Regions from separate parts of the Caballeronia sp. PC1 genome, predicted to be linked through region 1. Evidence: predicted binding sites of a transcription regulator. Region 1 holds the regulator's gene; the other holds the start of a gene.
The links. The regulator HrcA, encoded in region 1, represses chaperone genes, less so after heat shock. The targets are predictions, from matches to a motif close to TTAGCACTCNNNNNNNNNGAGTGCTAA.
Positions count from the first base shown of each region.

Region 2: LY284_RS00390 (co-chaperone GroES) is a predicted target of HrcA. The motif match lies at 3,255-3,281, and genes of this name have one in related genera.

Region 1 is NZ_JAJUBH010000001.1:2,200,552-2,208,503, reverse strand. Features, by position in the region: gene glnE (bifunctional [glutamate--ammonia ligase]-adenylyl-L-tyrosine phosphorylase/[glutamate--ammonia-ligase] adenylyltransferase) at 1-482, shown strand, start outside; gene recN (DNA repair protein RecN) at 489-2,141, opposite strand; gene LY284_RS10585 (NAD kinase) at 2,170-3,066, opposite strand; gene hrcA (heat-inducible transcriptional repressor HrcA) at 3,253-4,269, shown strand; gene hemH (ferrochelatase) at 4,389-5,456, shown strand; gene LY284_RS10570 (RNA-binding S4 domain-containing protein) at 5,481-5,888, shown strand; gene LY284_RS10565 (hypothetical protein) at 5,860-6,021, opposite strand; gene grpE (nucleotide exchange factor GrpE) at 6,368-6,970, shown strand; gene dnaK (molecular chaperone DnaK) at 7,213-7,952, shown strand, end outside.
Region 2 is NZ_JAJUBH010000001.1:67,787-75,738, reverse strand. Features, by position in the region: gene LY284_RS00405 (DUF72 domain-containing protein) at 1-608, shown strand, start outside; gene LY284_RS00400 (hypothetical protein) at 628-1,041, shown strand; gene groL (chaperonin GroEL) at 1,152-2,792, opposite strand; gene LY284_RS00390 (co-chaperone GroES) at 2,885-3,175, opposite strand; gene LY284_RS00385 (DUF4148 domain-containing protein) at 3,546-3,887, shown strand; gene LY284_RS00380 (DUF2242 domain-containing protein) at 4,055-4,822, shown strand; gene LY284_RS00375 (3-hydroxybutyrate oligomer hydrolase family protein) at 4,845-6,914, opposite strand; gene LY284_RS00370 (BON domain-containing protein) at 7,250-7,621, opposite strand.

The DNA.
Region 1 (7,952 bases):
GCGCCCGTTACAGCGCCGGCGACGCCGAAATCGGCGAGCAGTTCGAAGCGATTCGCGCCGACGTGCTCGTCATGGAGCGCGATGCGGCCGCGCTCGCGCGCGAGATCGTCGCGATGCGCGAGCGGGTTTTCGCGGGCCATCCGAACCACGGCGCGCTTTTCGACCTGAAGCACGATCGCGGCGGCATGGTCGATATCGAGTTCATCGTGCAGTACTGGGTGCTGCTGCATGCGCGCGAGCATCGCGAGTTCTTGCGCAACGCGGGGAATATCACGCTGCTGAAGATCGCGGCGCGAAGCGGTTTGATCGCGGAGGACGAGGCCGACGTGATCGGCGCGGCCTACCGGCATTACCGCAAGCTCCAGCACACGCTGCGGCTCGACGGCATGGAAAAGGCGCGCGTCGATCCGGCCGAGGTTCAGGCCGAACGCGACGCGGTGACGGCGTTGTGGGAGCGGGTGTTCGCGGTGGCGGCGCAGTAAAACGGCTTACGCCGCCAGCATTTCCTTCGCGTGCTTGCGTGTGGTCGCGGTGATTTCGATGCCGCCGAGCATGCGCGCGACTTCCTCGATGCGCTTGCCCTTGTCGAGCGGCATGACGGTGCTGACGGTGCCGCCCACGTCGTCGGAAGACTTCGCGACCTGGAAGTGCTGATCGCCGCGCGCGGCCACTTGCGGCAGGTGCGTGACGCACAGAACCTGGCGGTCGCGGCCGAGCTGATGCAAGAGACGCCCGACCACTTCCGCGACGCCGCCGCCGATGCCCGTGTCCACTTCGTCGAAGATCAGCGTGGGCGTCGGGCTTGCGGTACTCGCGATCACGGCAAGCGCGAGGCTGATACGCGCGAGCTCGCCGCCTGAAGCCACTTTCGCGAGCGGCCTGAGCGCCACACCCGCGTGACCCGCGACGCGGAATTCGATCTGCTCCAGACCACTCGCCCCGCCTTCGGCGAGCGGCACGAGCGCGACTTCGAACCGTCCGCCCGCCATCGACAATTCCTGCATGCCTTCCGTGACCGCTTTCGACAGGTTTTTCGCGGCCTTGGCGCGCGCCTTCGACAGCACTTTGGCCTGGTCGAGGTACGCGCTCTTCGCCTTTTGGGCGGCGGCGTTGAGCGCGTCGAGATCGGCGGCGGCGTCGAGTTCGGCGAGCTGTTTGCGGCGCGCGTCGTGTTCCTCGGGCAGCGTTTCGGGCTGAAGCCGGAACTTGCGCGCCGTCGAATGCAATTGATCCATGCGCCGCTCGACCTGCGCGAGCCGGTCGGGATCGAGCTCCAGCCGCTGCGCGTAATGCGAGAGCGAGTACGACGCCTCCTGCAACTGGATCTCGGCCGGTTCGAGCGACGCGAGCACGTCGTTCAGCGCCGGATCGATATCGGCGAGGCCGCGCAGCTTCGAGACGATCGCGGCAAGCTGAGAGATCATGGCTTCGTCGGATTCGGAGAGCGCGCCGAGCGCACCCTGCACGCCGTCGATGAGACTCGCCGAATGCGACAGCCGATGATGCTCCGCGCTCACTTCTTCCCATTCGCCCGGCTGCGGCGCGAGCTTGTCGAACTCGCTCAGTTGCCACGCGAGGCGCTCGCGCTCCAGTTGCAGTTCGCGGTCGCGGCTCTGCGCGGCCTCGACCGCCTGCTGCGCGTCGCGCATCGCGCGCCACGCGCGGTTCACGGCGCCGGCGGTGTCGAGCAGTTGCGCGTGCGTGTCGAAGAGTTCGCGTTGTGCATCCGGGCGCATCAGCAGTTGATGCGCGTGCTGCCCGTGAATATCGACGAGCATTTCGCCCACTTCGCGCAGTTGCGCGAGCGTCGCCGGCGTGCCGTTGATGAACGCGCGCGAGCGGCCGCCCGAATCGATCACCCGGCGCAGCATGACCGAATCGCCGTCCTGCGTGAGCGCATGCTCGTCCAGCCAGTGCGTGACGACCGGATGCGTTGCGAATTCAGCGGTGATGTCCGCGCGTGCCTGACCGGTGCGCACGACGCTCGCGTCGCCGCGCGCGCCGAGCGTGAGCGCGAGGGCGTCGATCAGAATCGACTTGCCCGCGCCGGTTTCACCCGAAAAGACCGTGAAGCCTGGATCGAAATCGATATCCAGTGTTGCGACGATGACGAAATCTCGAATCGAAAGATGACGGAGCATGGACGCTTCGGAAGGGGAAATCGGTAGTTCAGAGAGAAGAGGCGTCCTGCGACGGATGCTCGTTCCAGTGCAGCTTCTTGCGCAGCGTCGCGTAGGTGCTGTAGCCGACCGGATGCAGCACCGGCACCGTATGCTTGGAGCGCCGCACTTCGATGGCGTCGTTCAGCTCGACGGCGGTGAACGACTGCATGTCGAAGTTCACGTTCACGTCGCGCCCGGCGATGATCTGAATGGTCACTTTGGAGTCGTCGGACAGCACGATCGGACGATTCGACAGCGAGTGCGGCGCGATCGGCACGAGCACGAAACCTTGCAACTGCGGATGCAGGATCGGCCCCGCGGACGACAGCGCATAGGCGGTCGAGCCGGTCGGCGTGGCGACGATCAGGCCGTCCGAGCGCTGGTTGTACATGAAGTGGCCATCGACGGACACGCGCAGCTCCGCCATGCCGGAGAAGCCGCTACGGTTCACGACGACATCGTTGAAGGCGAGCGCGTGGTAGATCGGCTTGTCGTTGCGCACGATGCGCGCTTCGAGCAGGCTGCGCTCCTCGCGCTCGAACTGGCCGGCGAGCAGCTGCGGCACGATCTCGCGCATGGCCTTGAGCGGAATGTCCGTGATGAAGCCGAGCCGCCCGTGATTCACGCCGATGAGCGGCGTCTTGTACGGCGCGAGCTGCCGGCCGATGCCGAGCATCGTGCCGTCGCCGCCGAGCACGATCGCGACGTCCGCGCGCGCGCCCATCTCGGCGATGGACAGCGCCGGGAATTCCGTGACGCCGACGTCCTTCGCGGTGCCCGCCTCGAACACGACCTCGAACCCTTGCTGCGCAAGGAGATCGGCGAGCGCTCTCAGCGGCGCCTCGATGCCCGGCGTGTTGGTGCGCCCCACGAGGGCGACGGTCTTGAATTGGCCAATTTCCATGCCGGCATTACACCATAGTCAGAGAGCGAAAAGAACCGTGGGTGACGGCCTCCGGACGCGCTTTCGCGGGGCCGCGCGACGCCGCACGGGCGGGCCCGCCGTTTCTCGCTAGAATGGAGCGGACGTTGAACGCGGCGCACGCGGCGCGGCTCGCCGCCCCCCGACTCGTTGAGCTAGAATTTGCCCATGCTAGACCCACGTGCACAAACCCTCCTGAAAACGTTGATCGAGCGCTACATCGCCGAAGGTCAGCCGGTCGGTTCGCGCACGTTATCACGTCATTCGGGCCTCGAACTGAGCCCCGCGACGATCCGCAACGTCATGTCGGACCTGGAAGAGCTCGGCCTGGTCGCGAGTCCGCATACGTCGGCGGGCCGCATTCCCACGCCGCGCGGCTACCGGCTCTTCGTCGACACGATGCTGACTGTAGAAGGCCCCGAAGACGAAGCGATGACCACTGCGGTCAAGACCCGCCTGCAAGGCGAGGAGCCGCAGAAGATCGTCGCGGCGGCGGCGAGCGTGCTGTCCAATCTCTCGTCGTTCGCGGGCGTCGTGCTCACGCCGCGCCGCAGCCACATGTTCAAGCAGATCGAGTTCATGCGGCTGTCGGACAAGCGCATTCTGCTCATCATCGTGACACCGGAAGGCGATGTCCAGAACCGCATGATGGCCACGCAGCGCGACTACTCGCCCTCGCAGCTCGTCGAGGCCTCCAATTACATCAACGCGCATTTCGCGGGCCTGTCCTTCGACGAAGTGCGCCGGCGTCTGCGCGAGGAAATCGACCAGTTGCATGGCGACATGACCGCGCTCATGCAGGCCGCCGTGGTCGCGAGCACCGCCGAGACGGACCCCACGGACACCGTGCTGATTTCCGGCGAGCGCAACCTGCTGGAAGTGGCGGACCTTTCGTCCGACATGGCACGGCTGCGCAAGCTGTTCGACTTGTTCGACCAAAAGACGAGCCTCCTGCAATTGCTGGATGTTTCGAGTCACGCGCAAGGCGTGCAGATTTTCATCGGCGGAGAATCGAATCTCGTGCCGATCGAGGAAATGAGCGTCGTGACGGCGCCGTACGAAGTCAACGGCAAGATCGTCGGCACGCTCGGCGTGATCGGCCCGACGCGCATGGCGTACAACCGCGTCATTCCGATCGTGGACATCACCGCGCGTTTGCTGTCGATGTCGCTCAGTCATCAGTGACATCCTGGCGCATCGCGCACGGGTCCGCCACTAGGCCGTTCGGCCAATGATGCGTCGAGAAGCGCGCCGCTATAATGGCTTCACCTTTTCCGACGACGACCTTCCGGCCCGCTTCCCCTATGCGTTTCGACCTCGAGTTGCCCTCGCAGCCCAGCGCTTCGCATCGCGTCGCGGTGCTGCTGATCAATCTCGGCACGCCGGACGCGCCCACGCCGCGAGCGGTGCGCAAATATCTGGCGCAGTTTCTGTCCGATCCGCGCGTCGTCGAAATTCCTGCGTTCGTCTGGCAGATCATTCTGCGCGGCGCGATCCTGCCGTTCCGCTCGCGCGCGTCGGCCAGGAAATACGCGCAAGTGTGGATGCCGGAAGGCTCGCCGCTGCGCGTGCACACGGAAAAGCAGGTCGAGGGGCTGCGGCGGCTTTTCGCGGCGAACGACTATCACGTGATCGTCGATTACGCGATGCGCTATGGCACGCCCGGCATCGGCGCGATGCTCAATCAACTGAAGCTCGAAGGCGCGGACCGCATTCTGCTGCTGCCGATGTATCCGCAATATTCGTCGTCCACGACAGCCACCGCGTTCGACGACGCGTTTGCTGCGCTCAGGCGCGTGCGCAATCAGCCCGAGGTCCGCACGATCCGCCATTACGCGGATCATCCGGCATATATCGCCGCGCTCGCGGAGCAGGTGCGCGACTACTGGCGGCATCACGGCGCGCCCGACTTCGCCGCCGGCGACAAGCTCGTGCTGAGCTTTCACGGCGTGCCCAAGCGCACGATGGACCTTGGCGATCCCTATCACGACCAGTGCCAGCAGACCGGCTCGCTGCTGACGTCCGCGCTCGGGCTCACGCCGGTCGAGTGCCGCGTGACGTTCCAGTCGCGCTTCGGCCGCGCGGAGTGGCTGCAGCCGTACACCGCGCCGACGGTCGCGGAACTGGGCGCGGGCGGCGTCGCGCGCGTGGACGTGTTCTGCCCGGGCTTCACGGCCGATTGCCTGGAGACCATCGAGGAAATCGGCATCGAGGTGCGTGACGAATTCCTGAAGGCCGGCGGCAAGCATTTTCACCGCATCGCCTGCCTCAATTCGTCGCCCGCGTGGATCAAGGCGCTGGGAGAGATCGCCGCGCAGCATCTTCAGGGATGGCCGGTGCAGACCGTGCAGCCGCTCACGGCCGTCGCCTGAACGCGGCTTTAGGAAAGATCGCTGATGAACTACAAGATTTCGACGGAACCCGGCGCGCGTTTGCGCATCGACAAATGGTTATGGGCGGCGCGCTTCTTCAAGACGCGTTCGCTCGCAAGCGATGCGGTCGAAAAAGGCCGCGTGAAGATCGGCGGCGCGAACGTGAAACCGTCGAAGGACGTGCGTATCGGGGATATCGTCGAGATCGATATCGAGCGGCTCGTCTGGCAGGTCGAAGTGCTCGGCGTGTGCGACGTGCGCGGCCCGGCGACGGTCGCGCAGACGCTTTATGCCGAAACCGAAGAAGGGCGCGCCAAGCGCGTGGCCGAAGCCGAGCGCCGCAAGCATTTCCGCGAGCCCGCGGCCAACATGCAAGGCAGGCCGACGAAGCGCGACCGGCGCGTCATCGACAAATTTTCAGATCCGGACTGAAGAAGCTTTCCATGGTCGCGTGAACACCGCCGTACTCGATGTTACGGTCGGTCACGGCGCCGGACATGCAAATGGTGGTCGTTCCCGCGACGAGTACCAGGGCGACCACCGCGATAGCAAAGGTCAGTTTCATGGTACCCCCAAGAGCGGGTTGCCCGGTCAGTGTTCGGCCGGGTCAGGAAACGGGCATGGGCTGAAGCGGATTGAAGCATTCGTAGGATTAGGGTTAACGTGCTTCCTGCGGTGCTTTTTCGAAGTGTAGGCGACTTAGGGCTTTCCCTCAATCTGAAGTTGGCGCGGCGCGCTGAAGTGTCTGTTCCGGGTCATTTTCGCGCCACCGAGGGGCGGATAAATTCATCCGAAGCCTTGAAAAAGTCCTGGACGCCCCAATTTCCGCCGCTAGTGCGAAAAACGCGGCCCCGGTGATCAACGGCCGCTTTCGCATCCGACTCAACTCACAGCAATACACATTCAGCGACATGGAAAACACGCAAGAGAATTCAGCGAGCCAGAACCCGGCGCCCGCCGACGAAAACGCGCGCCAGGCCGCCGACACGACCAACGCCACGGCTCAGCAGCCGCAGGCCGCACCGGCGGACGCGGCTGCCGCGCCGCAAGCGGCGCCGAATGAGGCCGAAAGCGCCCTCGCCGAAGCGCAGGCCACGATTGCCGCGCTCAAGGAAGATTTTCTGCGCGCCAAGGCCGAAGCGGAAAACGTGCGCCGCCGCAGCCAGGAAGACGTCGCGAAGGCGCATAAATTCGCCATCGAAAATTTCGCGGAAAACCTGCTGCCCGTGCTCGACAGCCTCGAAGCCGCGCTTGCGGATCAATCGTCGGATCTCGCCAAGGTGCGCGAGGGCGTCGAACTGACGCTGCGCCAGTTGACGGGCGCGCTCGAGAAAGGCCGCGTGATCGCGGTGAATCCGGTCGGCGAGAAATTCGATCCGCATCGCCACCAGGCCATTTCGATGGTGCCGGCGGAGCAGGACCCGAATACCGTCGTCACGGTGCTGCAAAAGGGCTACGTCATCGCCGACCGCGTCTTGCGCCCGGCGCTCGTGACGGTCGCCGCGCCGAAGTAACGCGCATGACCCGCGTCGCCGCCGGCGAACTTCGGCGGCGACCGGCCGGCATGGCGTCCCGCGCAAAAAAAGTTATAGACCGCATCGCTTTCAGGGTCTTGAAATCGAAACTGGCGCTCTTATCTTGCGTACAGGTATGAATTTTGGGCGTTCGGCCCGGTAAATCGGCATAAGCCGGCGTGGGGCGCGTAGTCCCGCCCGCCGCAACGCCACCGCGATCAAAGTTAGGAGAGTGATAAAAAATGGGCAAAATCATCGGTATCGACCTCGGCACCACGAACTCGTGCGTGGCGCTGATGGAAGGCAATCAGGTCAAGGTCATCGAGAACTCGGAAGGCGCGCGCACCACGCCGTCGATCATCGCGTACATGGATGACAACGAGATCCTCGTCGGCGCGCCCGCCAAGCGCCAGTCGGTCACGAACCCGCGCAACACGCTGTACGCGGTCAAGCGCCTGATCGGCCGCCGCTTCGACGAAAAGGAAGTGCAGAAGGACATCGGCCTGATGCCGTACAAGATCGTCAAGCACGACAACGGCGACGCATGGGTCGAAGCGCACGGCGCGAAGCTCGCGCCTTCGCAGGTTTCCGCCGAAGTGCTGCGCAAGATGAAGAAGACCGCTGAAGACTACCTCGGCGAGCCGGTGACGGAAGCCGTCATCACGGTTCCGGCGTACTTCAACGACAGCCAGCGTCAGGCAACGAAGGACGCGGGCCGCATCGCCGGTCTGGAAGTCAAGCGCATCATCAACGAGCCGACGGCGGCCGCGCTCGCGTTCGGTCTGGACAAGGCCGAAAAGGGCGACCGCAAGATCGCCGTGTTCGACCTGGGCGGCGGCACGTTCGACATTTCGATCATCGAAATCGCGGACGTGGACGGCGAAATGCAGTTCGAAGTGCTCTCGACGAACGGCGACACGTTCCTCGGCGGTGAAGACTTCGACCAGCGCATCATCGATTACATCATCGGCGAGTTCAAGAA
Region 2 (7,952 bases), 2.1 Mb from region 1:
ACAAGCCGCATCGCGAACAGACCTACGCGCACTGGGCGGAGAGCGTGCCCGATTCGTTCCGCTTTTCCGTCAAGCTGCCGAAGGCGATCACGCACGATGCGCGGCTCGCGAACTCCGAAGCCTTGCTCGACGAATTTCTTCACGCGGCCGGGCAACTCGGCGACAAGCTCGGCTGCTGGCTCGTGCAACTGCCGCCGAGCCTGCCCTTCGATCATGAAATCGCCGAGACATTTTTCAAGGCGCTGCGCGAGCGCACGAAGCTGCCGGTGGCGTGCGAGGCGCGCGAACAAAGCTGGTTCACCACGCATGCGGCGGCGCTGCTGAAGGCGCATCACATCGCCTACGTGGACGCCGACCCGATTCCCGACGATTGCGAGATCAAGCATCGCGCGGACACCTCGCTCGTGTACGTTCGGCTGCACGGCTCGCCCGAGCTCTACAAGTCTTCCTACAACTACACCTACCTCGACGATCTCGCCCACACGCTGCACGCGCGCGCGAAGAAGACGGCCGAGGTCTGGTGCGTCTTCGACAACACGGCGGAAGGCAACGCGCAGCCCAATGCGCTGCATCTGATGGAGCGCTTGCGGATTCACCACAAGGTCTGACTCTCTGGAGGATTGCCCGATGCGAAAACCGGCAGAACGTCTTGCACGCCTGATCGGAGCCACGCTGCTCGCCTCACTGCTTGGTTTCAGCGCGCCGGGTCAGGCGCAGAACGCCACACCCGCGGGCGACGGCACCTTCCTGCTGACGATCTTCCTCAAGCACGACGAATCGAAGACGCTGCCGCAGATCAATCAGCAATTGAAGGAACAGGGCTACTTCAAGACGTTCCCGCCGCCGGGCATCGAAGTGGTGTCGTGGTACGTGATGATGGGCATCGGCCAAGTCGTGACGCTGCGCGTGCCCGCAGACCGCCTGCGCGAAGTGAACCGGGCGATCGAAACGACCGCCTGGGGTGGCTATCGCACGGAGTTTTATCCGACGTACGACTACAAGGCCGCGGCGCAGAAGTTGCGCGATGAGATGAACAAATGAACTAGGCGAAAAGAACTAGGCGAAAAAAAACCCGCATCGCTGCGGGTTTTCTTTTGGCATGACGCGAGCCTCTTTCGAGACCCGCGCCGATGTAATCGGCTTTCGCCTGCTTACATGTCCATGCCCATGCCGCCCATGCCGCCGGGCATGCCGCCAGGCATCGGAGCATCTTCCTTCGGCAGTTCGGCAACGGCTGCGTCGGTCGTCAGCAGCAGGCCTGCCACCGATGCCGCGTTTTGCAGCGCGGTGCGCGTGACCTTCGTCGGGTCGACGACGCCGGCTTCAACCAGGTCGCCGTACTCGCCGGTCGCCGCGTTGTAGCCGTAGTTGCCCGAACCCTGAGCAACCGCCGCCACGACCACCGATGCTTCTTCGCCGCCGTTTGTGACGATCTGACGCAGCGGCTCTTCCATTGCGCGCAGCACGATCTTGATGCCAGCGTCCTGGTCCGCATTCGCGCCCTTCACGCCTTCGATCGCCTTGCGAGCGCGGATCAGCGCAACGCCGCCGCCAGCCACGATGCCTTCTTCCACCGCTGCGCGCGTTGCGTGCAGTGCGTCTTCGACACGTGCCTTCTTTTCCTTCATTTCGACTTCGGTCGCAGCGCCGACCTTGATCACCGCAACGCCGCCGGCCAGCTTGGCCACGCGTTCTTGCAGCTTTTCACGGTCGTAATCCGACGTTGCTTCTTCGATCTGCGTGCGCACTTGCTTCACGCGCGCTTCGATGTTCACGGCTTCGCCAGCGCCGTCGATGATCGTCGTGTTTTCCTTGCCCACTTCGATGCGCTTCGCCTGGCCCAGTTCAGCCAGCGTTGCCTTCTCGAGCGTGAGGCCGGTTTCTTCCGCAACCACTTGACCGCCGGTCAGGATCGCGATGTCTTCCAGCATGGCCTTGCGACGGTCGCCGAAGCCCGGAGCCTTAACAGCAACGGTCTTCAGGATGCCGCGGATGTTGTTGACGACCAGCGTCGCCAGCGCTTCGCCTTCGACGTCTTCAGCGATGATCAGCAGCGGACGGCCAGCCTTTGCAACTTGTTCCAGCACCGGCAGCAGATCGCGGATGTTCGAAACCTTCTTGTCGTGCAGCAGCACGAACGGGTTTTCGAGGACGGCGACTTGCTTGTCCGGGTTGTTGATGAAGTACGGCGACAGGTAGCCGCGGTCGAACTGCATGCCTTCCACAACGTCGAGTTCGTCTTGCAGCGACTTGCCGTCTTCGACGGTGATGACGCCTTCCTTGCCGACCTTGTCCATCGCTTCAGCGATGCGATCGCCGATCGACGTGTCGCTGTTCGCCGAGATCGCGCCGACTTGTGCGATTTCCTTGTTGGTCGTGCAGGGCTTGCTGATCTTGCGCAGTTCTTCGATTGCGGCTGCAACAGCCTTGTCGATGCCGCGCTTCAGGTCCATCGGGTTCATGCCCGATGCGACGTACTTCATGCCTTCGCGGACGATCGATTGCGCGAGCACGGTAGCGGTCGTGGTGCCGTCACCTGCGTTGTCGCTGGTCTTGGAAGCGACTTCCTTGACCATCTGCGCGCCCATGTTCTGGAGCTTGTCCTTCAGTTCGATTTCCTTCGCGACCGAAACACCGTCCTTCGTGACCGTCGGGCCGCCGAAAGAGCGCTCGAGCACGACGTTGCGGCCCTTCGGACCCAGCGTGACCTTGACCGCGTTGGCCAGGATGTTCACGCCTTCGACCATCTTGGCGCGTGCGGAATCGCCAAAAGTGACTTCTTTAGCTGCCATATCCAAACTCCTTGAGTCTATTCAGTGTGCAGGCTTCGCTGCGGCGCTTGAGAAAGCGAGATCGCGCGAAGCCGAACGTGCAGGAAGGATGCTTACTTGACCAGAACGGCCATGATGTCTTCTTCGCGCATGACGAGCAGTTCCTGCCCGTCGACCTTGACGGTCTGGCCGGCGTACTTGCCGAACAGCACGCGGTCGCCGACCTTCACGTCGAGCGCGATTTGCGCGCCCTTGTCATCGCGCTTGCCCGGGCCGATGGCCAGGACTTCGCCTTGATCCGGCTTCTCAGCCGCAGCTTCCGGAATCACGATGCCCGATGCGGTCTTGGTTTCCTGGTCCAGACGCTTGACGATAACGCGATCGTGCAAAGGACGAAGGTTCATACACACTCCTCTCTTGATTGAGACTGAAAACGCGGGAAAACCCGTCCTAGGAGAACATTCTCTTCGGACGGCAATCTTGTTAGCACTCTCGTGCAGTGAGTGCCAATTATATGGACCGAGTTTGACAATTTCAAGGAGGGGAGCGAGCGGGGAATCCCGTAGGACAAGGCATCGCGCGCATCGACTTCAATATAAACAATGAAGACCGAGCACCCGATAGACGCGATTAATGCTGATTCGCGAAGGCTGATTTGTTCAGATCAGGGTTTTTACCTAGGACGCTGCGGCTTAGACTGCTTCTCAACGACGAAGCAGTGGAGAGACACCTCACCACCCGCAACGTTCCCTAAATCAGCATTCGGAGGTCATCATGTTCAAGTCACTCGTTCCCGCCCTCGCCATCGCTGCCGTGCTCGCCGTGCCCAGTTTCGCCCAGGCGCGCGAAGACGGTCCCGTCACCCGCGCGCAAGTGCGCGCCGAGCTGGTCCAGCTCGAACGCGCCGGCTATAACCCGACCGGCGACCAGACCAATTACCCCGCCGACATCCAGGCCGCCGAGGCGCGCGTCAATGCGCAGCAAGGCGTCGCTGCATCGTCGTTTGGCGGTGCGGAAGAAGACGCGTCGGCGTCGGGGCATGCGAGCCGTCTGAGCTTTATCGATCGCATCGTGCGTCCGTCGGCGGCGAACCCGGTCGACTTCAGCCGTCCGTAATCCATACGATCGCACTCGAAGCGATGAATCGACGAAGTTAGCGCCTTCCATCACGCTGTAAGCGATAGATTCGACGATGTTTTTAGACTGTGCTTTTTCATCGGCCAGTCCGGCGGGTCTACAATTTGTGTCCGTCGTTGACACAAATTCTGGACCCGCCGCCTCTCATGCCCATGCCGTCCCCGCGTCTCGCCCTCGCCTCTCTCGGACTCGTCGCTCTCGCCGCGTGCGGAGGCCGCGGCGCGGTCACGCCGAGCTATCAGCAGGAACTGTTCACCACGGGCGCGAGCCCGTTCGCGCACAACTTCGACGCCACCGTCAACGAAACCTGCGAGGCCGCGCGCCGCGCACTGCTCTCGCAAGGCTTTCTCACGACGATGGGCCAGCCCGACAGCGTCGACGCCACCAAGAATTTCCAGCCGAACGCCGATACGCACGTCGCCGTCTCGTTCCACGTCGTGTGCACGCCGGGCGAGAACGCGACGAACCAGAGCATCGCCTACGTGAACGCCGTGCAGGACGGCTACGCGCTCAAGAAGAGCGATACCTCGGCGAGCGTCGGCCTCTCGGTGCTCGGTTCGCTTTCGCTGCCGATCCGTTCGAACAGCGATGCGATGGTCAAGATTTCGAGCGAGACCGTGCCCGCGGGCAAGTTCTACGACCGCTTCTTCAACCTGATGAGCCATTACCTCAATACGGTGCCGCGCAGCTCGCCCATCGCGTCCGATGAGGTGAAGAGCAAGCCGCTCGCGCCCTCGCTCATCGTCAGTTCGCCCGAACTCACGCCGACGCCGATCGTCGTGCAGACGCCCGAAGCCGCGACGGCCATCCAGGCATCGGATGCCGCGGCCGAAACGAAGCGCCAGGCGCAAGCGGCCGCATCGGAGGCAGTGGCCGCATCGGCGCCGAACGCGGCGTCCGCACCGGCGCATTGAGCGCCGGTCCGGGACGCCGCGTTCAATTCGGCACGTTCACCGTTCCGCCGCCCACCGTGATCGCGTTCGCGCCCGGATCGCTCGCGATCGGCGGCAGGTTCGACGCCGTGAGCGCGGGCGCCGAGCCGGGCGTGCCGCCACGCGCCACTGCGCGCACTACTTGCGAGGGCGGCAACGCGGCATTGTTCTTCAGGTGATTCCACATCAGGTTGAGCGCCTGAATATCGTAGTAATGCACCGGAATGAAGCGCGTGTCGAAGCCCGCCACGGACAGGAAGGCGTCGAAATGCTGGCCGTTCGCGATCTCGTAGAGCGAAAGCTGGCTCTTGTTGCCCTCCGCCACGCGATTCGCGCCGAGGTACGGGCGCGACGCATGATTGATCGGCACGAGCGCGTCCGCGCGGCCCTGCACGATGATCGCGGGCTTGCCGCGCAGGTTCGCATTCACGCGGATGGCGTTCACGCTGTCGACCATCGTCGCATTGCCGTTCGCCCATAGGCCGCGCAGACACGCCGCGCCGAGATAGCTGGCATCGGGCGTGGCAAAGCGATGATCCGCCGCGCCCGCCGTGCCGGCGTTGTAGACGAGGTTGATGCCGTTCGTCGGCGGAATGCCGTTACCGTTGCCGAAGATCGTCGGCATCGGCGAGACGACTGGCGCCACGCCCGCCGCACCCGTGACCGCGTTGGTCGTGCCGAAGCTGAAGTTGCACAGGTTGTCGAGCACGCTCGCCTTCATGTACGCATCGACGTAAGTGACGGCCACGGCCGGCACCGCCTGCGAGTCCCACATCGGCGCCTGGAGCGCATCCGAATCGGTCTGATAACCCGCCTGATGAAGCTGGTTCAGCGCGTCGGTGGCCTGCGCGACCGTGTTGCCGCCCGAGACGAGCCCGTTCGCGGCGAGCGTCGCGCAGCGCGCCGTGCGGATCGCGTTGGTCGTCGCGACCGGAAGCGTCGTCAGATACGGCGCGCCGGCCGCGGCGGGCGCGAGCGCCGCGCATGGTTGCAGCAGATTGGCGAGCGTCGTGTAGTCCGCGAGCGGCCTCCCGAACGAGCCGACCGGCACGCCGCCCTGCCGCACCGAAACCTGCGGCGGCAGATTCAGATTGATCTGCGGCTCGCCGACGACGACCGCCGTGATCCAGCCGTCGGTGTCCTGCTCCGCGGCCGCCAGCGCCGCGCCGCCGCCGTTGCTCACCGACGACGCGATCGTCGTGATGTCGCCCTTGTTGTAGCGCACCTGATGCGTCGAGCCGCTCACCGGCCCGAACATGTCGTTGAGCGCCCAGTACGCGAACTGAATCGCCTGCAAGGTGTTCTTGCCCCAGCTCGCTTCGGGATTCTGTTGCGAATGCGCGTGCTTGTACGCGTAGCGGTTCGGGAAAGCCGAATTGAACGACGAAAGCGACGACGCGCTCACGTTCGCCTTGAAGATGGCCTTGGTCCCGGCGAGCGTGGTGCTGGCGAGCGTGCCGTCGATCATCGTGACGAGGCTGGTCGCGAGCTCGTGCGCGCCATTGCCGCCGCCCTTGTCGTTGTAGGCGACCGCGCAGCCGCGCTTGAGCCCCCACTCGCCCGCCGCGGAGATCGCGCCGTAGACGCCGCGCGATCCCGACGACGTCGCCGTGACGATGCAAGGCTGATCCGGATTGAAGCTCGCCGGAATCTGCACGAGCAGGCTGACGTTCTGCGTGCCGCTGCCGTCGTCCGCGTAGGCGATGTATTCCTTGCCCGCGATCTTGCCCTCGCCGAGCGTGTCGTTGCCGTTCAGATCGACGTTCGGCCCCCAGAAGCGGCCATAGCCGCCATTCGCCGACATGTCGACGAGCGCGCGATAGTTCGAGTAGATGGCGAGCCGCCGCAGTTCGGCCGCCGTGGGCGCCGCGTTGTTCGCTATCCCCGGCGCGGTCGTCGAAGCCAGGCCCGTCTTGCCGAGACCGGCCGTCAGCAGATCGTCGGAGACGCCGTCGTAAGTCTGTGTGTTCACCGAGCCCGCGACGAAATTCGGCAACGTGTTGGTCGGCGTGCCGCCGCCGTTGTTGTCATCGCTGCCGCCGTGGCAGGCGGCGAGCGCTAACGCGGCGAGCATCGCGAACGCGCTGATCGACGCCGGGCGCGGCACAGTCTGCAACCTCTGGAAACGCGCGCATCTTTTCATTGTCTGCCTCCGCCTTTCGTTCCGTTCGAGTGGTGCAACCTCATGGGTGCAACGAGCCTGCGAGCATGCGGCCGTCGTTAAAAGTATCGCGTCTAATGAATGACGAGTCGCTGCTGAGTTTCCCTGTCCGTCGCGCGCCGCCTTGAGCGCGCGCCACGCTGCAAACGACAACGGGCTCCGGCGGGAATGCCGGAGCCCGTTCCTGGACCCGCGAGAGAAGCGGAGAAAGCGGCATCACGCGATGCCACCCGCCGCCTGCGACCCGGTTATTGCCCGCCGCCTTGCACGCCGAGCGTGATCTTGTTGGACACGGACTTCACGCCCGCCACGCCCTTCGCGATTTCTTCCGCCTGGGCGATCTGGCCGCCTTCCGGCACCGTGCCGGTCAGCGTGATCGCGCCGCTGCGCGCACGCACGTACACCTTCGACACGTCGAAGCCCTGCGCCTTCGACAGCGCGCGGCGCACCGCGTAGCCGAGCTTGCGGTCTTCCTTCTTGACCGTCGATTTCTGGGCCTTGGTCGCCGCCGCCGACTCGGTGCTCGTGGCCGCCGCGTCGCTCGACTGGGCATAGGCGCTCGAAGCCACCGCCACGCACACCACCACGCCCAGCGCCTTCAACAGATCGACTGCTTTCATGATTTCTCCTTTTGTTTCGCTTGTTGACTTCGCACAGATGCAACTCCGCTCGTTTTGCACTTCCAATCCGGGCCGCATTCCCAGCGGCAGGGCTTACGACTGGGTGACTCACCGGGGCCGCGCGCGCCCGTTGCCCGAAGGCGCACGGGCATAGCGGCGGCAAGCCGGCGAATGCGGCTCACGGTGCTGCGAGAGAATGGCGAAACGAAACAAACTGCGGCCGTTTGGTCGGGCGGCAAAACCCGTCGGCTCGAATATGTCCTGCCGCATGGCGCATGCTTGGCGCGCCCTTCGCCGGTTCGCGGCGGGAAGCTCGCATGCCCACATAGCG